2 regions of the Fictibacillus sp. UD genome follow, and region 2 is predicted to be linked to the other one. Evidence: predicted binding sites of a transcription regulator. Region 2 holds the regulator's gene; the other holds the start of a gene.

Region 1 (11,387 bases), on a different contig from region 2:
TCCAGGCGGGAATCGCATTCCTAAATATGCTGTAGCTCATGATACAGGTAACGCTGGTTCAACAGCTCGGCAAAACTATAACTATTTCAATAGCAAGCACTTAGAAGCATCTGCCCATGTTTTCATTGATGATAAACAAATTCTTGTAATCATTCCGTTGAATGAAAAAGCATGGCACGTACGTTCTGATGTCTCTGATGCAAACGAATGGGGAATAGGGGTCGAACTTTGCTACGGTGGTGCCATTCAATTTCAAGAAGCATACAAACGGTATGTTTGGTTTTTTGCTTACTTATGCGAGTTGTATCAATGGGACCCTGACCGTCATATTAAAGGCCACTTTCAACTGGACCCAAAACGGCGAACAGATCCGTTGAATTGTTTTCATCAATATAATAAGACGTTTCCTTACTTTATTGAGGATATAAAATATGAACAAAAGAAACGAACCGTCAATACAGAAGCATTTAATGAGACCATAACATCATCCGGAAAGCTTTTTAAAGTGCAAATCGGGGCATTCTCTTCTCGGGAAAACGCAGAAAAGCTTGCATTGAAAGCGAAAGCAGCGGGGTTTTCTGTTCATATTGATTACATTTAAACCACTATTTTCTCTTTTTTCCACGTGTAGTACACAAGTGCGATTCCGATCAAAACAAACAGAGATTCAAGAAGATTTGCTTCAGGACCGCTGGTAATACGATGTAATTGAAACACCCAGTGAAACAAGATGTTATCTACCGTTAAAAACAAGCCGATCGCAGCTAAAAATCCATGAAAAAACGATGTGCTGTAGCGTTTGAAGATATACAACAGAATCAGAAATAAAATGAAAACTCCTAAAAATACTGCTCCAATTCGTTCGCCTGCTGTCACAGCTTTAAGCTCCCAGGCAAAAGCTCTAATGGACCAGTGAGACATAACAAATAGACCGAATAAAAAGCCGAACCAAATCTTCATAGCAGCTCCTTTCTAAGCTTCAACAATTTACGACATATTTTTTTGAAAATAGGTTTCATATCCATTTAATAATGGTATATAAGTAGGAGGTATGCAATAATTTTTTGTTTATATAGGGGGATATAGATAAAATGGAGCGCCAATTGAAAGAATTGGGGAAAAAGATCATTGATTGTAAATATGATCTGGCGAAGAAGATTGATGAGGTTAAAGTTCAGCATGGAGAAAATCCGCCCGTTCTAACAGATTTTGTGAAAGAACTTCGTGGAGAATTATTCACATATTTTGGAGAAGCATTATATGAAGATTTTAAAACCAGCGAAGAACGGTTTATCAAGTGGGGAAGGAAGAATGGCGAACTTGCGGTTCAGTATGAAGTGCCATTAGATACCGCACTAAACAGTACGAGATTTTATCGGATCGTGCTGTGGGACTTTATCCGAAACGAGATTAACAATGAAAAGTTTTCAGTGGACACTGTTTTAAAAGCTGCGTCAATCATTGATCCGTTTTTAGATGAAACCGTTCATGCTTTTAGTGTAGCCTATGTAGAAAACAATAACAGAGTACTCGGATTGGCAAGAGAAGCCATTGAAGAACTCTCTGTTCCAGTAGTTAGACTGACGAGATCCGTTGCTGTTCTTCCTCTTGTTGGAACGATTGATACTCACCGATCTAAGTTAATTATGGAAACATCACTTCAGAAATGTATGGAACTAGAAGTTGAGCATCTGTTTATCGATCTGTCTGGAGTACCAGTCATCGATACGATGGTAGCTCATAACTTATTTAAAGTGATTAATTCACTTAAGCTCCTCGGTGTAAAAGTTACGTTAAGCGGTATGCGTCCTGAATTAGCGCAAACGGTCGTATCATTGGGGATCAGTTTCGAAGGGTTTTCCATTGCGGGTAACTTGTATCAAGAGCTAGAGGCGATGGGAATCGGTCTTCAAACCAAATAGAAATCCAAAATACCTATCTTTTTTAGATAGGTATTTTTTTCTTGTATAAAAAGAACGTTTGTTCGCATATAATAAATAAAAAAGGAGGTTGCTTCATGACTAGCATGTTTTTAAGATGCATCCAGGAAAGGACTGCGGTGGAGATGATTTACCTTTCGCGAAAAGGGGATATTTCTCACCGAATGATCATTCCATACTCACTTCACGGAAACATAATTAAGGGCTACTGTTCAGTTAGAAAAGAAATCCGAACTTTTCACATAAGAAATATATTATCTGTACAATTTCGTTTTTCGCCTTCTTAAGATTGGAGGAATTGTCGTGCAATACGGAAGCGAAGAAGAGCGTTCGCTCATTGAGAAATTTGTGATGTATCCGATTTTACTCACAGTGTTTAATCGGGACCTGCAAATTATTAACGGCTCTCCATTAAAGTTGAGGCAGCCATATGTCGCATTAATCGAACAGATTATGAATCAAATTAGTAAAGATCTATATGATGTTAGAGTTGAACTCCGAAAAAGAAGAATAAAGGTGATGGATGGCAGGCGTGAAGCAGATATTACTGAATACGAGATCTTCATTAGAGGGTACCGTGAAATCATGAGATTCCCGAACGTTCATTTGAAGAACAAAGCCGAAACGCTTATGCTCTCCTATCTTCATGTAACAGCGGAATAAGCCAGAATGCATTCAGGTTTCCTTTTTCATGCCAACTGTATACAATGAATGCAGAAACATATGATGATAGTAGACCATTAGAAATTGAGGATCCGAATGGAACATTTTATTCAGCTTGCCAGACAATTGAACAGAGAAATCATGATTGAGAGCCAAAGTCCGTTTGATCCGGTATGTCCGGTAAATACACCACATCCTTGGCAGATGCTAGGCTGCGGTAATTACGCGGCTGTTTTTTTACATCCAGAATATCCTGATTATGTCGTGAAAATTTATGGCAGGGACGAACACGGGCTGCTGGATGAGAAGAAAGTATACGAACGTTTAGGCGATCATCCCGGGTTTTCTGTTTGTTATTACACGGAAAGTAGGTTCTTGATTTTAAAACGAATCCAAGGTATTACGCTTTATGACTGTGTGCATAAAGGAATTAAAATACCTGAGCATGTGATTTTTGATATTGATCAAGCCTTAAGTTATGCAACGGAAAAGGGATTGCAGCCTAGCGATGTACATGGGAAAAATGTGATGATTTCGGGTAATAGAGGAATTATTGTGGATGTATCTGATTTTTATAAAAAGGAAGATTGCCGCAAATGGAAAGACTTACGGAAAGCGTATTTTAAGTTTTACAAAAAGACACTTTACCATTTTCCTGTAAAAATTCCTTATTTTGTTTTAAATGTTGTACGGGTAGGGTATAGGTACTATAGGATGTTAAAAATTTCTAAAGACTACAAATGATAGGATAAAATACCTATATAAAATACTGGCTAAAATTACCTATATAGTATATAATATCTATAAATCAATAGAAACCTTTGTTATTAAGGGCAAACCAGTTGAAAAGCTGGGACGCAAAGCTATGGGCCTAAAGTATGGTAGACATGCAATGGCAGCCGGTTGCCAAAGGGAAGCGGACTAATGTTTCGATAGCTGTTGGATCTGGGAGGTATATTCTTAAGAGATGTGTATTTATTGTAAATACATGACCACTTAGGAACAAAACTGACAAAGAGATTCAATGTCTATCAACATTGTATTAATGCTTGAGAGGCGAGAAGGTCGAGGAAGTGAAGTTCAGAGGAGCGGAATGTATACGAATACATGAGCACCGGATGAACAAAACTGACAAAGAGATTCGATGTCTATCAACTTTAATTAAAGCCATTCCCTTTTTGGGTAATGGCTTTTTGTATGTAATTTTTCAGGATTTGAGGGGTTGCAGAAATGGAAAACTTCCAACTAGACTTGCGCACACTCAAAAGAAACTTGTTTTCAAAATTTATGGAGTCTATTCCAACCATGATACATACTCACAAAGAGCATCTCGGACAATATGATGACTTTCATACGTTTCTGAACGGTTTTGTTGAGCAATACGAAAAAATATTAGTGAAGTTTTTACGGGGAATCGTTCATGCGGTTTTTTTGCCGGAAAAACGTTTTGAATTATTTTTAAAACAAGCTGAACAAAAGGCTTTTCGGTCTGGTATTCATTTTTTAAGACATCAGCGTATTCCGCATCAGACACTTGCTTGCTTTACTAATAGCATCAGTGAATCTGTTCTGCAGCAAGTAAAAAAAGAAGCAAAAAATGAATCGCATGTTGTTCAACTTTTTATGTTGGACAGATGGAACCGTATATCACATCGATCAGTTACGGGATTCTTAAGCGGTTTTTCAGCAGAGCAATTTAAAGATTTGAAAGAAATAAGTATTCGTGACCCGTTGACCAACCTTTATAACCGTCGCTACTTCTATGACTGTTTGGAAAAAGAGCTAAAGAAAGCGCACAAACTTAAACTGCCGTTAACACTCGTTATGTTTGATATTAATAACTTTAAACTGATAAACGATGAGTATGGGCATCTTGCTGGAGATGAGATCCTTCAGCAGATCGCTGAGCTTTCAAAACGCTTAAAATTGTTTTCCGGATTTAGATTTGGAGGAGATGAATTTGTATTTCTTCTACCGGGAATTTCAGAAGCGGAAGCGTATATCCTTGTTGAAAAGATAGAGAGTCAATTGATGAATTGGAACAATTCAATTTCACTCGCTTACGGTGCAATAGAACTTCTTGCAGATGCATGTGAAAACATTGATTATTATCTTCAACTGGCTGACGAACGAATGTATACGAACAAACGAGAAGTGAAAACGTGCGAAACGTAAGAATAATATGATGAAAATTGATTTATGTAAAATACAGGAACCGCGTGCTAAGATTTCCTAATATAGCATAGCGTGAAGGAAGATGACTACATGAGAGAATGGTTTGTAATAACGGAACACCGGTCTGAAAACATATCTTCTTTATTGCGATGGTTCTTTTTAGTTCTTTGCATCCCCATTTTTTACTATCCTCCTATTTCAAATGTATTGAACTATGAAACAGATACGTTTCCATTGCTATTGGCGATTGGAATACTATATATGACCTCAACGCAAATCGTATTACATAAATGCCATGAAAAATCCGTGTACTACCGATTTTTTACAAGGGGTGGCATTGTTTTTGACTATATAGCTTATGCTTGGCTCATGCAGCTATCTGGAGGAGCAGAAAGTCCGTTTGTTTCAGTCGGTTATTTAATTGTCATTCATGCAGCTCTTTATTGGAGATTGAAGGGAGCTTTCCTTTTAGGAGCAGCAATTTTTAGTACCCTGATGTTCTTTTTTATAACAGAGAGTGGCTATCAGGACACTATGGCTTCCTTTGAATTTTTTATGAAGAGTTGTTTCTTGTGGCTGATTGCATTATATGGCGGTATCATCGCATCTAAAGAAAGACAGCACTATCTTGAGAAAAACATGTATCAGCTTCAATCCGAACAAGACTATTTAACAGGGTTGCTTAACCACAGAAAGTTTCAAGAAGATGTATTAGAAAAAACAAAACAAAATAAGCCCTTCACTCTTGTGCTTTGTGACATTGACCGATTCAAAAATTTTAACGATCAGCATGGCCACTTGATAGGGGATGAAGTGCTAAAGCTCGTGGGATCAACATTTAAACGGTATATCTCTTTAAAAGACGGTGAAGCTTATCGGTATGGCGGCGAAGAATTTGCGTGGATCTTACATACAGCTAGCAAACATGAAGTGAAAAAGATGATTGAATCCATCAACAGCCACTTAAAGCGATTTCCTTATACCATCGGAAACGAACCGTTACCAGTAACATTGAGTTATGGTATAGCTATTTATAAAACGGGTGAAAAGCCTGCCGAAATGATCCAAAGAGCCGATATGCTTTTATATGAAGCAAAGTCATCAGGAAGAAACACGTTAAAACTGGATACCATCAAAATGGAGGAAAATCAGCTAATGATGTAGCGGTTTTCCTTTTTTATTACGTTTCACTCCTAAAGGATTGTTACTATGAAAGATAGCAAAGAAGCAGTTGATTTCCGTTTCAGGTGCTTGCTTTCCGCGGGGCAGGCGGTGAGCCACATTCGTATGTTTCACATTATGTGTCTCACCTGTCTAGTTGCAGTGGCTAGCCCCTCGAGGTCAAAAGTTAAATGGTCCAGAAGGCAAAGTGCGCCTTACTAGCCCATTCACCTTTTGCTTTTCGGCGCTGAACTTTTTGAACTGCCTGCTTGTCCCGTAGAAGTCGGCAACATTAAGCTACAACCAACTTATGAACTTCCAACTAACAATCCTAAAAAAAGCGCACTAAATATTGTTGCTCAAGACATCACTGACAAGTTGATTGTAGTGTAAGACGCGAGACTCCTGGGGAATCAGTGTGACAGGTGAGACACCTAAGGGCGCATAGCGCCGAGGTGGCTCACCGCGCACCCCCCGGAAAGCGAGCGTCTGAAACGGAGATCAACCACTTCCAGAGCAACTATGTATACACAAAAAAACATTTCTTTTAAGAAAGCTATCCTTTAAATACCAGCTGTAAGTACTCGTTTTTGAGGATACGAGCCTTTGCCGTCCTACTAGATTATGAGATAATAGAATCAGAATATATGTACGGAACAGGGGATGAACAAAATGAGTTTGCAATATATATTGGGACGATCCGGCAGCGGAAAGTCCCACTCTGTCTTTATGGAGATTCAAAGAAAACTTAAAGAGAATCCATCCGGAAATCCAATCATCTATCTCGTGCCAGATCAGATGACCTTTCAATCAGAATACAAGCTTTCATCCACCCATGGATTATCAGGCATGATGCGTGCGCAAGTGTTTAGTTTTTCGAGACTTGCATGGCGTGTTCTTGGTGAGACCGGGGGCATGACAAGAATGCATATCACCTCAACAGGCATAAGAATGATGCTTCGGAAAATTATTGAACACAAAAGAGAAGAACTGAAAATATTTAAAAAAGCATCAGAACAAAGCGGATTTTACGAACTGCTTGAGCTCATGACAACAGAGCTGAAACGTTATTGTGTGAGTTCAGAAGACCTTACGTGGAACGCGGAAACGCTCACTTCCCTAGGTCAAAAAGAGAATAACAAGAAGGTGCTTCAAGACAAACTTTCAGATCTCAGCATCATCTCAAGTGCACTTGAACAAGCACTCGCTGGCAAATATCTTGATTCTGAAGACTATTTAAGACTGCTTCAAGAGAAGCTTCCTTATGCTGAGAGTATTAAGAATAGCGAAATTTACATAGATGGATTTCATTCTTTTACACCTCAAGAGCTCGAAGTTGTGGCAGGTTTAATGGCACATGCAAAAAAAGTCACGATTGCACTTACAACAGATGAATCCATTCAACTAGATACAGATCCGCATGAACTAGACACATTTCACATGACAAAAAAGACGATTGGAGTTCTCGCTGAGCAAGCGAAAGAACTCAATGTGGAAATGGAAGAACCGATCTTCCTTCGCGAAAATCCTAAATTCTCTTCTCGGGCGATTGCTCACATTGAAGAGCAATATGACAGGAGACCTGCTGTTCAATCATCGGACTTTGATGGGATTCATGTTGCAGCTGCTGTAAATGTAAGATCAGAAGTAGAAGGTACAGCAAGAAAGATTGTGGAGCTTGTAAGAGATCATGGATATAGATATCGTGATGTAGCCGTTACAGTCCGAAACGCTGGAAGCTATCAGACACTTATTGAGACCGTTTTTTCAGACTATGGAATTCCTGTTTTCCTGGATCAAAAAAAGTCCATGCTTCATCATCCGCTCATTGAACTCATTCGTTCCTCTTTAGATGTTGTTTTAAAGAATTGGCGGTATGAAGCCGTTTTTCGTGCGGTTAAAACAGATATGCTCTATCCGCTTGATGAGATCAGAAAAACAACCTCTGAGATGAGAAGGTGTATGGACGAACTCGAAAACTATGTATTAGCGCTCGGCATTCAAGGCAAGAGATGGACAGATCCTAAGCCTTGGAAATATAAAAGATTTAGAGGATTTGAGTCAGAAGACTTCGGTAAAACAAGCCGCGACGACGAAAAAGAACAACTGATCAATGATTTGCGGGACATGATTGTGTCTCCTCTAAGTCGTCTATCAAAAGGCCTTTCAAACAGCAGAAGTGTTATCGATTATTGTAAAACCCTTTATCAGTATTTAGAAGATCTTCATGTCCCCATGAAACTTGAGCGCTTAAGACTGCAAGCAGAGTCTTCAGGGAAACTTAGGGCAGCATCTGAACATGGCCAGGTTTGGAACGAAGTGTTAGGTCTGCTTGATGAAATGGTAGAACTTACGGGTGAAGAAGAACTGTCAAAAGATACATGGATGCAGATGCTTGAAACGGGGCTTGAAAGCATGAAGTTTGCCCTTGTTCCGCCATCATTAGATCAAGTTTTAGTTGGAACGATGGAGAGATCAAGATTTACCGACGTAAAAGTTAATTTCGTACTTGGTGTAAACGATGGTGTGATTCCTCTTAAGCCAAAGGACGATGGTTTGTTATCAGAAGACGAAAGAGAAGCGCTTGAACGAAATGGAGTTGTTCTTGCGCCGACATCACGAAGGAAACTGCTCGATGAACAATTTATGATTTATCTTGCGTTAACAAATGGCAGTGATCATTTGTTTGTTTCGTATGCACTGGCAGATGAGGAGGGCAAGACACTCCAGCCATCAATGGTTATTCAGCGGCTGCGTGATCTTTTTCCGAAGTTAAAGGAAGAGCTTTATCAAAATGAACCAGTTCATAACGAGGATATTGATTTTGTGCAGCATCCTGTAAAGAGCATCTCCTTTTTAAGCACACAGCTGAGAGAATGGAAAAAAGGGTATCCGATCTCAACCGTTTGGTGGGATGTTTACAACTGGATTATTACAAATGACCAATACGGCCATTATGCGAAAAGAGCTTTATCAAGTCTGTTTTATTTTAACCGAGAAGCACCATTAAGCTCTTCAGTATCACAGGATCTGTATGGTGAAAAGATCTTGACGAGTATTTCAAGGATGGAGCTTTTTCAGTCTTGTCCGTTTTCACAGTTTATGTCGTATGGATTAAAACTAAGAGAACGTCAAATGTACAAACTCGAAGCACCAGATATTGGGCAACTGTTTCATGCTGCGTTAAAACAGATGAATGATGCCCTTCAGCAAAGAAGAGTTTCTTGGGGCGATCTTTCAAAAGGTGATTGTTACAGGCTGGCAGGAGATATTGTAGAACTGCTCGCACCGCAGCTTCAGCATGAGATTCTTTTAAGTTCGAACCGTCATCTTTATATAAAAAAGAAGCTGAAAGAAGTCGTTGGAAAGGCTTCGCACATTTTAAGCCAGCATGCAAAAGCGAGTGGTTTTACTCCTGCTGGTCTTGAACTGGCATTCGGAGCTGGCGGAACATTGCCACCGCTGATTTATAAGTTACCGAACGGAACAACGATGGAAGTGATTGGACGCATTGACCGTGTCGACACAGCAAAAAGCTCTAAAGGACTTCTTATGCGTGTTATTGATTACAAATCGAGTTCAACAGGACTGAACTTAGCTGAGCTGTATCATGGAATCGCACTGCAGATGTTAACGTATCTCGATGTAGCTGTAACACATTCGCAAAATTGGCTTGGCGAAGAATCCGTGCCGGCAGGTGTTTTGTACTTCCATGTTCATAATCCGATCCTAAATGAAAAGAAGCTTCTAAGTGTGGAAGAGATTGAAAAAGAAGTGCTGAAGAAATTTAAGATGAAAGGTCTTGTACTTGCAGAGCAAGAAGCCGTTCACCTTATGGACAGTACGATGGAGGACCGATCTTCCATCATCCCTGTAGCTTTAACACAAAAAGGATTTCACAAATCGCATTCTTCCGTTGCTACAGCCGACCATTTTCATACGATGAGAAAGCATGCCAGGAAAATGGCAGTGAATAGCGGCGCAGGCATCACAAGCGGTGTTATTGATATCTCGCCATATGAAATGAAGAAAAAAACACCTTGTACATTTTGTTCGTATAAACCTGTCTGTCAGTTTGATCAGACACTTGAAGAAAATCAATATCGAGAGCTTCGACCTGAAAAAGATGAAGTTATCTTAGAAAAAATGCAAGAGGAAGGAGGAAACCTCAATTGAAAACATTAATTCCTAAACCTGAAGGTGCCACGTGGACGGATGAACAGTGGCAAGCGATTCAAGCAAGAGGCGAAAATGTACTTGTTGCTGCAGCGGCAGGATCTGGTAAAACAGCAGTTCTCGTAGAACGCATCATTACGATGATCCGCGAAAAGACTGCAGATGTTGATAGACTGCTTATTGTTACGTTTACAAACGCAGCAGCAGCTGAAATGAGAAAACGGATAGGGGAAGCAATTGATAAAGAATTGTCACAAAACCCTTCTTCTCTTCATTTAAGAAGACAGCTGAATCTGATAAACAAAGCTTCTATTTCTACACTTCACTCATTTTGTATTGAAGTGCTACGCAAGCATTATTATGAAACCGATCTTGACCCGGGTTTTCGTGTTGCAGAAGAAACGGAAGCAGAACTTATTCGTCAAGAAGTGATTGAAGATCTTTTTGAAGAAGAGTACAGCAAGGGAGAAGACCATATTTTTTATGAAGTGGTTGATGCGTACAGTTCTGACAGAAATGATATGGAACTTCAAAAGCTTGTGCTGTCTCTTTATGATTTTGCAAGAAGTCATCCTGATCCTGACGGCTGGCTCGATCAGATGGCCGAAACGTACCAAGTGCAAGCATCTTCTATTGATGAACTTCCTTGGACGCAAGAATTACTGGCTGACATTTCGATCCAGGTAGAAGGGCTGCGTGCGTTGGCGCAAAGAGCACTTGAATTCGCGCAAGCCCCAGGAGGTCCTCTTGCTTATGCAGAAACGCTGCAAGAAGATCTAGCTTTTATTAACAGAATATATGGGGCAAAGAATAGCTGGAATCAGCTTTATGAAGAATTTCAAACCTACGCTCCGCCTAAGCTAAAAGCTGTTCGCGGAAAAGATGTAGATGAAGAATTAAAGAATAAAGTTAAATCGATGAGAGACACCATTAAGAAACGAACTAGCGCTCTAAAAGCAGATTACTTTGACAGACACCCTGATTCTTACATTGTTCACATTGAAGAGATGGCGCCGATCGTCAAGGAGCTCTCTTCTTTAGTAAAAACGTTTGGACAAAGATATCGCGAAGCAAAGCGGGAAAAGTCGCTTGTAGACTTTGGTGATCTGGAGCATTATTGCCTTCACGTGTTAAAAGGTGAAGGATCAACGATGGATTTCCCCGTTCCTTCAGATGCAGCATTAGAGTACCGTAATCGATTTGTAGAAGTGTTAGTTGATGAATATCAAGATACAAACTTTGTGCAAGAATCCATTGTTCGTTTAGTGTCCA
Region 2 (11,387 bases):
GATCTTATTTTCAATACTCACACCAATCACCCTGTTTCATTATTGTTGTCAATGTATTGAAAAGAACTGATTGATCATTTTGATGATTCTTTTCTGATCTTTTGCACTTAGGTTCGATCCGGAGGGCAGACATATTCCTTGCTTAAATAATTCATCACTTACGCTTTTGTTTTCTGTATGGGAATAATAGAGGTACTGTCGATAAAGGGGTTGCAGGTGCATCGGTTTCCATAACCGACGCGTCTCGATATTATGATTTTCAAATTCGTTGATGAATTGATCAGGTGTGGCTTGTGTGTGTTCGGGTTTTATGGTGAAGCACGACAACCAATGGGTCGGTTCACCATATGTAGCAACAGGCATGAATGATATGGCGTCAAGATGGGACAGTTCTTTCTGATAAGTTTCGAAAATTTTCCTTCTCGCTTTAACACGCTGGTCTAAGACTCTTAGTTGACCACGTCCGATGCCGGCAAGGATATTACTCATCCGGTAGTTATAGCCGACTTCGGTATGTTGATAGTGATTTGCTTTTTCTTTCGCCTGGGTAGACCACTTGCGGATTTTTTCTAACGCTTCAAGATCATCAGAGACAATCATTCCCCCATTTGAAGTGGTGATGATTTTATTTCCATTAAACGAATAAATACCAAAATGCCCGTAAGTTCCGCTAGCGTGGCCTTTATACGTTGTACCCAGTGATTCCGCAGCATCTTCGATGATTGGCACATTGTATTGAGTGCACAGGCGTCCGATTCTTTCCATGTCGGCATTTTGACCGTACAGATGGACTACGATTACAGCTTTAGGTAGCTTGCCTTCTTGATCGGCTTCAATCAGTGCTCTTTCTAAGGCTTTTGGACTCATATTCCACGTTGCAGGGTCCGAATCGATAAAGACGGGGGAAGCTCCTTGATACAAAATGGGATTGGCGCTTGCGACAAATGTAAAGGAAGAGCAGAACACAGAATCCCCGGCTTGCACACCAATTGCTCGGAGAGCCAGATGAATCCCTGCTGTTCCTGAACTTATCGCAACCGCTCCTTTGGAACCCGTATAGGCCGCTAATTCCTGCTCGAATAAAGTGATATGAGGCCCCACAGGTGCAATCCAGTTATTCTGAAATGCTTCTCGTACATACTTCATCTCTAAGTTTCCGATGTGAGGAGGAGACAAGTAAATACGTTTTGTCTGATGATTCATCATCATTCACTTCTCTTCCATTAATAATAAATGCACTCATAAAATTTTAATTAATTGTTCTTCAATCCCAGACTGTTTGATGATTCCATCCCACAGGTATCGCTCCATGTTCAAGGAGGAGGTGACTGGGGATTGGTAAGATGTGAGCTGTTGTTCAAGATTGGATAACCTCTCATCAACGGTAATCAATTGTATTTCATTTTTCTCCATGAAGGTTCGTACCCACTTATAATCCGTTGTAATTACATCCAATCCCATCGCAAGGTACTCAAGCAATTTCGTGGATGTTTGGAGGTTAAAGGGGTATTGATCGGGAATATAATTTATCCCGAATCTGGCTTTGGTTGCATACTTTGGAACTTCTTCATAAGGCACTCTTCCAGAAAAGTGAATATTAGAGATACCTGAGAATTCTTGGTGGATCTCATCAGGTACATCTCCGATTAACAAAATCGATCGTTTCTTGTTTTCATTTTTGAAATACCTTAAAAGAGTGGGGATCTTTCGAGCTTTCGTGATTGAGCCGATATAAACAAAATCGTACTCTTTATTTCCACTGGAACGGTGAAAAAAAATATCGTCCACACCCATATCCCGGTAGCAGTACTTGATGTTATCTTGGAAATCAAATCCTTCTTTAACTTGGCTGTTAAGAAACACGCGCAAGTCCGGTTTTACATTGAATGTCTTTTTTATCCAGTTCTTGCTGTGGGGAAATGCCCCTGTTGATAAAGATGGATACTCATGGATAAGGGGAAGACCGTTTACTTTACTGAAGTGGGTTCCCATGCTTTTCCAAACACCATCAAAATCATTAAGTTGATAATGTTTTAATTTTGAGGCATCGTGAAATTTGATGCCAAGCTCTGGTCTTTGATCAAAGTATTTAATCATTGCCCATATACCAGGGGAATAGGATTTCCCTGTAGGTTCGACTAAAATATTTTTCATAAACAAAGCCTCTCCATTCGTTGAGTTTATCTACAAGTAAGGGTCGCCAATTCTCCTTTTCCTCACTACTCTTGCTGGAGTACCATAGGCAGTACAGTGGGACGGAATATCTTTCAAAACTGTTGCACCTGCACCAATGATTGAATGGGGGCCGATCGTTCGTTCATGGATTACGTTTGCACCTAGGGCGACTGCACTGCAAAAGGACACCACTACTGATCCACCAAGCGTACAACCCGGCCCTATGCTCACAAAGTCTTCTAATATACAGTCATGGTCTACGTTTGCTCCCGTATTAACAATACAATGGTTACCGATTATCGTATCGTTTGTGATGGTCGTTCCGGCCATCACAACCGTTCCGCTGCCGATCTTTGTGCTTGGACTGATATCAGAAGAAGGGTGAATCAGGGGAGGGAATTGGAACTCGGGTACTTCCCTAGAAATTCTTTCAACAAATTGTTTGCGAATCCAGTTGTCCCCTATGGCCACAAAGCCGAATGGGGTTTTTTTCAATAATGTTCGATCCAATTTATTAGATAAAATCTGATAGCCTCTGATCCTTTTTGTGACCTTTAATCGCTCATCCACTACGCCTGCAATATCGTAATGACCGCATTGTTCAATCAGGTCGATGATGACCTTAGCCTGTGATCCTCCTCCAAAAATTAGAATACGCTGTTTCATATTTCACCTGCTTTTAATCGGCTTTATCTAAACAATCATATGCGTGTGGGATAAGAATATGAAGCCGCGTTTTTCATTCGTATATTTTCAGCTCTTTATAAATCTTGTCTAACTCATCCATTACATGTTCTAGGGAGAAATGATTTTGTATTCGTTTTAATCCTTGTTCACCAAATTCATTAATATTGTCATTCTCGAGTAAATCGCGGCATCTCTTAGCCACAACCAAAGGAGATTTTATAGGAACGAGATACCCAGTTATCCCATCTAGCAGCAAATCCCGGTTACCTCGGATATCAGTTGCCACTACGGGTAATTCCATGCACATCATTTCCATTACCGACCGAGGAAGACCCTCTCTCAAAGATAGTAATATCCCTATATCACTTATCTCGAGCAGGAGGGGAATATCCTTTCTGAAGCCAAGACACTTTACATGTTCAGTCAATTTTTCTTTATGAATGACATCCTGAATGTCTTGCATAAGCTCCCCAGTTCCGATAAGGAGAAGGAGTACGTCTGGATGAGTCTTTCGCAGTTCAAGTATGGAAAGTACTGAATCTATCTGTCGCTTATTTGCATTGAACTCTGCAATGTGGACTAGAATCGTACGGTCTTCTCCAATACCGAGCGATTGCCTAAACTGCTGCTTTTGATCCGTTGTCAGTTGACCTTTTGAATAATGGGACAGATCTACACCGACACCGGGAACGTATTGGATCAAGTGTCTTGGAATAAGTTCATTTGCCGCTACCAGGTCTTCAGTATTCGTTACGATAATCAGCGATGTTTTAAAACCAGCTAACTTTTCTGCACATCTGTAGATGAAGTTGGTCAACCAATTTCCATTTTCATTGAAATGAAAACCGTGAGACATATAAATCGTAGTTTGTCTCCTTGTTGAAGCCATTCTGGATAAAAAGCTTGAGATGGGAGTATGTGCATGAAGGATATCATAGTGTTTCATGCATTTTCTTAATTGGAGGAAGGCTCGAATATTGTCAAAATGCCAAGGCTTTCGACTGAATGGAATAAAATGTACCGTCACCCCAAGCTCTTCAAGATCCTTCAAGTCATCTGAGGTGGCATTTGTTGCAACACCAACATCAAAACCGCGTTCTAGAAAGAACTTCAAATGAGGGATGAGAAAAGATTGAATTGTCAGTCCTATGGTTGAGGTAAATAGGATTTTTTTTCTCACTTATTCTCATCCTTTCTTGACTTTCGACCAGCAGATTTTGCGTAGACTAGGGGAAGAAGCAGGGTCAAGGCAGCTAAACGGTAACGGTAAATAGAGCCAAGGTTAGGCAGGCTGAAAGAAACGGCGATGAAAACAGAGAAGGCGTAAATAAGCAGAAAGAGGCCTGTTTTATTACCTAGGAACCATGATTTGTTTTTCCACATATAGACATATATAAAATACCAGCCGATCATCTCAAAGGCGGTTAAAAAGTAAATCATCTGTCCAAAGTTGAACCATTGCCATGGAAAGGGAGCTAGAATAGAAAAGGGAAGCTGTGCGATCCATTTTACTTCTGCTGGCACTGTGGTGAGAAAATGAATGGCTGATCCACCTTTAAGTGCAATATCATTCGTATGTTCTACCCCTTCTGTAGTCGTTGAATCTTCAAGCCGGTCGCGAATAACTTCCCCACTTGCAGCCGCTCCGAAGAAACCTATACAACATAGAATCAGAATCATATTTCTTAAGAATGAAGTTTTTCCCTTTAAAAATTGATAACCGATGATAGTAAGCATAGGAAGCGCTATCGCCAACAAAAATTGGGGCCTCATGTAACTAACTAAAATGATGCCGCAGAAGCCTAGAAAGATATCAATCCTATTAAATTTTCGTTGACTTATTCCTAGTATGAGAAAGGCAGCAAGGACCATGCCCAAATTCAAAAAAGAGTCTTTGAGTAATGACACAGACCAATAAATGGCGCTTGGGAATACGGACCATAGTAGAGATGCGATAACACCTGCTTTTACTCCGTTGATTCGTCGACCTAGTTCAAACAATAAAGGTACAACTAGAACGGAGGCACCTAGATTAAATAATTGAGGGATGATCATATCAACACCGAGAGTTTTATAAAGGAAAGCAACGAAATGTGCATAAGGCAGGTTGCCTTCTAGCGCCTGTATCCATGAAGCCGATCGGATTGCCTCGAGTGCTTCCCGATGATAGGCGTATGCATCCACATCACCTGGAAAGAAACCATCCAACCCAAGTTGATAAGAGTGTAGCTTCAAGTATAGAAAAATAATGATTCTGACGGATAGGGCCAAAACAATAATTTGGATAACGATTGGGGGGTGCTTGAATAGAATCGAAATGAATGTCGAAAGCGTGAGAGTTAGTAGTACGATAAGGAAGTAGATGTTCATAGACATATTGTTAAAAGAGACAAGTAATCCGATGGTAGAAGAAAGAAATAGAATTCCAATCATCCAAGAAAAGACTTGTATTTTGGGGAGTGTGGTGTACACAGGCATCACCTTACTTTCCGTTCAATTTAGCCATTATCGATTGAAAGGTAGCATTTGGCAGATTGAATAAAAATGGTAGGAATCTCGAAGCTACGAACAAGAAAAAGCTGTAAAGCAAGACATAACATGAAATCAAGAGTAAAACGTGTTCCTCAATGTGAGAAAGGAAGAATAGAGTTACGGCCATGAAGAGGAAGGGAAGTATAATAATCCCTGCCTGTTTTAAAAAAATTTTAGTAGATAGACTCATGTCTCTGAAACATAGCCACATCAACAGAAGCGGGTAAATCATATACGAGATGGAGGTAGCTAAGGCGATCCCTTCAATGTATAACCCCTGAAGCACAAAGCCTATATTTAGAAGGATGTTTACGATTACTACGATAATCAATAATTTTAACTGTAGCCATTGTTTATTGACGACATTCAAGTAATGTGAAAAAAGAGCAGCCCATAATAAGAAGAACAACCCCATTGTAACGATCTGGGCCGAACGGGTACCTTCATCATACTGAGGCATGTAGTTATTAATAAAAGAAGGAAGTCCTAAATAGATGACACCAAGAGTGAAAGGACTATAGTAAGATAAGTAGACAGTAGGATTCAAAATTAATTTCTTTAATGCCTTTTTGCTTTTAACCTTTCCGTAGGTGAAGCTAATCTTAGGATAGGCAACCTGATGAAGGACTTTAGGAAGCACCATTATTCCTTGATAGACAAACGCTGTAATTCCGTAAAAACCAACGGCAGTCGAATCAAAGAAATATAATATTATTAATCGATCGAGTGTTGTAAACACACTGAGAAAAATTGTAACCATGGTAATCGGGAAACCGATACTCATCATTTTTATTAACAATTTTTTGTCTAGTGTAAATGTTAACCTGAATTTGAGTCTGAATCGCGCATACGTAATGGCCAGAATATTTCCTAATACGACTCCTATAAACAATCCAAGCAATCCTAAGTACACTGAGAAAACGGTCATTAGAATATATTGAACACAACCAATGATGAACTGAATCATAGCGACGCCTTTGAATTCCTGCATAGTTAAAAAAATAGCATTGTGGTAAAGGGTCATATTTTGAATAGGGATTAACAGGAGCGCAATCACCGCAAATATTTTTGTTGCCAGTGGCATGTGCATAAATAAAACTATAACCACGGCCACTATAGATAACACGCCAGACAAAGCCATCCAGGAAAAGACGACGTTCCGTATATGGGCTACTTGTTCATGTTTTTTTTGGCCCGTAAGGAGTGGTATGTCACGGTTGAAGCTGTCTAGAATACCTAAATGCATAACATATCCATAGGTCAAGACCAGCGAGAAAACTAGCCACATTCCATATTCTTCAGGACCGAGAATGTTACGTAGCCAGATCCCAGATAAGAAAGCGATTAACGCTGAAAGAGCTGAAGTCAAAAAGAGTACGTAACTATCTTTAATGAGATACATAAGCGTTCTCCTTCAATGTCCAATCGCTAAACAGAAGTTCTAATACGTTTGACGTTGTGTATAAGGAGCGTGATCCATACAGAAACGATGAGAGAAGTGATAAAAGTAATTCCCATAATTAAGATCGGATTAGGTTTCACAGGATCTTGGGATACAGTCGCATCGCTCAACAATTTCACGTTGGATTGGCTCAGATTCATGAGCGAATCGATATTGTGATTGAATGCCTTAGCTAGGGCATCTGCAATTTGCTTACCTATTTGTGGGTCTTCGTGATAAACAATAATACTGAATACTTGAGAATCGTTTTTTGTGACTATCTTCACATCTTCTTTTTTGATAATGATGTTTTTATTATTGGTAGTATTCAGTTCGGATTGGGCGTATTTCAGAATGAGAGGGCTAAGGACGATATCCTGATAGGTAGGTACTAGCTTTATCGATTCGTCAATGGTGGTATTTAATCCAATGTTCTCTTCTTCCGAGTTTTTCTCAGTTCCACTGATCAGAACGTCTACTTTAGCTTCATAGATAGGTGTGAGGGCATAATAAGAAACTAAAGCACTGACTAAAACAGAAATTAAAGTAAACAGAACGATGATCCAACCTCTTTCCCAAATAACGGCTAAGAAACCCCATAAACTTAATGAACCTTTATTCATAGATTCTCTCCCTTTCTGAAAATAAGTAACTTAACTAAATCACGCTGTAAATTCTTCATTCGAAGGGGTGTTTTTTGGGATCCTTACACTTTTTATGCCCCTTAAACTGATCTCGCGTGACATGGCCGGGATGGTTGATTCCTTTTGACTTTAATGCTATCGGGATGGTTTTTATAAGAATCTTTATATCGAGCCAAAGAGATTGGTTATGGACATACCACAGGTCTAAAGCAAAGGTTTGATCCCAAGAGTTTTGGTTTCGTCCGTTCACTTGGGCCCATCCCGTCAATCCTGGTTTAACATTATGCCTTTTACGCTGGTTCGTTGTGTACAAAGGAAGATATTCCAACAATAATGGTCTAGGACCTACAAGACTCATGTCACCCTTCAAAACGTTATACAACTGAGGGATTTCATCAATGCTGAACTTCCGAAGCCATTTTCCATAAGGAGTGAGCCGTTCCTTGTCTGGGAGAAGTTCTCCGTCAACTCCTGTGATCGATTTCATGGTCCTGAGTTTATAAAGGAGGAATGGTTTTTCATAAAGTCCCGGACGCCACTGTGTATATAGAACAGGGGGACCAAGCTTTAAACGGACACCAATCGATGCCAGTAGAAGCAAAGGTCCGAGAATCACGAGAAGTATAAAAGATCCTATAACATCCATTAAACGTTTCAGCTGCTGGTTGTTCATTTCGATGATTTCCTGTTTACATCTCTTATAGGCATAAAAGGTTCAGCAACTTCCACACCAATAAGATTCCCCCAGGAGGCAGCGGTGTAGGGACGTAAATCGAATTGATAATGGGAGATCGCCTTCTGCTTTTTTTTCAGTTGATTCGTGATTTCGAGATTGACGTTTGGAATAAACCGGTTCTGTGCCTGCGTTTCCCATTCTGTGGAAGAGCCTTCAATGACTACGAACACGTAGATATCTTTTGCTTTTAAGTGGTTGATATTGGCACCGCCTACTCCTAAAACTTCATCATCTAGATGAGATGCAAATACCGATGCTTTCATCGAATAACCTCCATCCTATATGGGTTCATTTCGCAGATGAACAAATATGACCCCAGATTAGACAACAGACACCTAAACTACTCCGGAACGCGACTTCCATATGCTCCTTTTAGCAAATTGAGCATATGTCACCACCTACACCTTTTGTATATGACCCGATAGATAAAGTGTGAATGAATAGTTACACGCAACAAGTTCTTTGTTCATATATCATAGCGAGGAGGGATTGCATGAACATCATTCGGTGGATAAGCGTCATTGTATTAGCAGTCATCTTATGTCTGGTCATTTGGAAAGGAGCTAGTGAGAATCAAAGACTTTCGGAAAGTCTGGACATTAATAACATAACACCTGGTTCTCTTGCAGATCGGGTGACATATCCTTTACAATTAACCGATTCTGAGTGGGAAAACTTGACGGAATCGTATCAGTACTTTCATGAGCAAGGCATTTTGGTTGAAGATACATGGATAAAGAGATCTGATAACAAACAATTATCTTTGACAGATGTCCTTGTCAGTCATCAGGAGATACAAAAGGGATTGCAAAAGTATATTCAGGAATTGCAAGAGAAGAACCTCAAACATACTGATCAAATCCACTCGTTGCGTATTGATCTTACTGAACTGCAGGAAAGGATCGGGATGAAGAATCAGTCCAAGGACGCTGATACTAAAGCTGAAACTAAAGCTGATGGTAAAGGGGAATAAACCCAAGACAACTTAGCCTTAAAAGCAATAAGACAAAGGACAGAAGCACCCCTTATATGAGCGTGTATAAAATACCACACCCCTGACAATTTTTTTCAGGGGTGTGGTATTTTATTAAACAGGCATTATAGAAACAATTTGTTGAATTCGAACAAAAAAAGTAGAGTCGCCTCCAGCACTTAATGCAATGTGATCAGGCTGTACTTCGACAAGAACGCCTCTAATCGTATCTTTAGTTGTTTCTACTACTAGATCTTTACCTACTACTGATCGCAGTCGATTTACAACGAAGGGATCTACTAACGTCAAATACTGAGTGTTCAGATTTTGGTTCCTTGTCTGATCATAAGGGTTATAGTACATTTTTATTCCTCCTGTATGGGTATCCATACAGCATATGCATACATAAAGAGGGAGGAGAGGGAGAAATGGTGATAACATAAAATAGAGAAGCCGCATAACGTTAAGCGGCTTCTCTTTTATATGTCTCTTTTTAAATTTTAATCAATTTAATTTAGTGAATACTTCTATATACTCCGATTACTTTACCTAGTATCGTACAGCTTTGCAGTATAATCGGCTCCATTGAGGAATTCTCTGGCTGCAGACGAATGTGATTACTTTCTTTAAAGAACCGTTTTACCGTTGCTTCGTCTTCATCAGTCATAGCTACGATGATATCTCCGTTATTGGCAGTAGGCTGTTGTTTTACAACAACTAAGTCCTTATTGAAAATACCTGCTTCAATCATACTGTCTCCGACTACAGACAGCATAAACACATTCTCGTCACCTACAACATGTTCAGGCAATGGAAAATATTCTTCTACGTTCTCGATCGCACTTATTGGAAGCCCCGCTGTTACTTTACCGATTACAGGGATAGAGACTGAACGAACGGAAGGAATATTGTCTTCAAGGCCTAATACTTCAATCGCTCTAGGTTTTGTTGGATCTCTGCGAATAAGCCCTTTTTTTTCAAGTCTAGCTAAATGTCCGTGAACTGTAGAGCTTGAAGCAAGACCTACCGCTTCCCCAATTTCTCGAACGGAAGGGGGATATCCTTTTTGTGAAACTTCCTCTTTTATGAAAGCCAGGATATCCAATTGTCGTCTGGATAACTTAGTCATTTTAAGCACCTCACCGAATTTTTTATCTATAAAAAGTATAGCATGGGGAATAAAGAGATACAAACATAAGTTCGAAAAATTAGTTGACACCGAACAAACGTTCCAGTTATTATAATATCATAAGATGCGAACAAACGTTTGTTGGAAGGGGATATCACAATGAAACAAGGGACAATGCATGTTATTGTATTTTTAGGGTTGTTAGGTGGTATATTTTTTACGTTATCAAATCTTGCATCACAAGAAGCTCAATATATTGAAGTAACCATACAAGAGGGAGATTCACTTTGGAGTCTTTCCGAAGAATATAACGCCAAACACCATTATTCCAACTGGGAGTTTATACAATGGGTCGAAAAGAAGAACAGCGTAAATGCGTCAGCTGTATTTCCAGGGCAGAAAGTAATCATACCAGTAAATAAATAGACAAAGCGGGTTTTGGGCAAATGAAAGCTATTATATACTGTAGAGTAAGTACTGAAAAAGAAGAACAACTCACATCTATTGAAAGACAGGAAGCTGAATTAAAAAAGTTAGCAAAACAATTTGGTTTTGAAGTAATAGCATGTTTTAGTGAGAGGGCAAGCGGATATTCGCTTGATCGCGAAGAATTATTAAACGTGCTTGATTTGGCAAGAGACGGTGAATTTAACTGCCTTCTCATTCAAGATGATACTCGGCTAGGAAGAGGAAAGGCAAAGATGGCTATTCTCCATCAGTTAATGAAATACAATATTAAAGTTTATACACTGTCCAATAACGGAGAATACACGTTGACTGAAGCAGATGAAATGGTGCTGGAGATCGTCTCCACTGTGGAAGAGTATCAACGTAAGCTTCACAATATGAAAATAAGGCGCGGCATGAGAAAAGCGGTTAAAGATGGTTATAAACCGCAGAGGAATTTAAGTAACAACACAAGTGGCGGGCGAGACAAAAAAGAAGTGCCAATTTCTGAAATTGTTCGCTTAAAGAACATGAAACTGACTTTTCATGACATAGCATTAACGCTAAAAGGATTAGGTTTCAATGTATCAAAAGCCACCGTACATAGAAGATACAAAGAACAC

Evidence for each region. Region 2 encodes LexA, which represses DNA repair genes until DNA is damaged. Its sites were predicted from a motif close to CGAACATATGTTCG; they were not measured.
Region 1: a site for LexA is predicted at 6,580-6,593, ahead of addB (helicase-exonuclease AddAB subunit AddB). Genes of this name have one in related genera too.

The regions. Positions count from the first base shown of each region.
Region 1 is NZ_JARUHH010000012.1:70,859-82,245, reverse strand. It holds gene P8610_RS15995 (N-acetylmuramoyl-L-alanine amidase) at 1-601, shown strand, start outside; gene P8610_RS15990 (DUF2243 domain-containing protein) at 598-960, opposite strand; gene P8610_RS15985 (STAS domain-containing protein) at 1,092-1,922, shown strand; gene P8610_RS15980 (hypothetical protein) at 2,244-2,603, shown strand; gene P8610_RS15975 (serine/threonine protein kinase) at 2,700-3,347, shown strand; cyclic di-GMP riboswitch class I at 3,426-3,514, shown strand; gene P8610_RS15970 (GGDEF domain-containing protein) at 3,834-4,778, shown strand; gene P8610_RS15965 (GGDEF domain-containing protein) at 4,869-5,942, shown strand; gene P8610_RS15960 (hypothetical protein) at 5,931-6,074, opposite strand; gene addB (helicase-exonuclease AddAB subunit AddB) at 6,612-10,115, shown strand; gene addA (helicase-exonuclease AddAB subunit AddA) at 10,112-11,387, shown strand, end outside.
Region 2 is NZ_JARUHH010000003.1:306,007-317,393, reverse strand. It holds gene P8610_RS07860 (hypothetical protein) at 1-21, opposite strand, end outside; gene P8610_RS07855 (DegT/DnrJ/EryC1/StrS family aminotransferase) at 49-1,206, opposite strand; gene P8610_RS07850 (glycosyltransferase) at 1,240-2,154, opposite strand; gene P8610_RS07845 (acetyltransferase) at 2,185-2,841, opposite strand; gene P8610_RS07840 (glycosyltransferase family 4 protein) at 2,915-4,042, opposite strand; gene P8610_RS07835 (hypothetical protein) at 4,039-5,334, opposite strand; gene P8610_RS07830 (oligosaccharide flippase family protein) at 5,345-6,796, opposite strand; gene P8610_RS07825 (YveK family protein) at 6,823-7,458, opposite strand; gene P8610_RS07820 (sugar transferase) at 7,514-8,137, opposite strand; gene P8610_RS07815 (hypothetical protein) at 8,149-8,478, opposite strand; gene P8610_RS07810 (hypothetical protein) at 8,709-9,188, shown strand; gene P8610_RS07805 (DUF2642 domain-containing protein) at 9,303-9,551, opposite strand; gene lexA (transcriptional repressor LexA) at 9,703-10,317, opposite strand; gene yneA (cell division suppressor protein YneA) at 10,477-10,743, shown strand; gene P8610_RS07790 (YneB family resolvase-like protein) at 10,764-11,387, shown strand, end outside.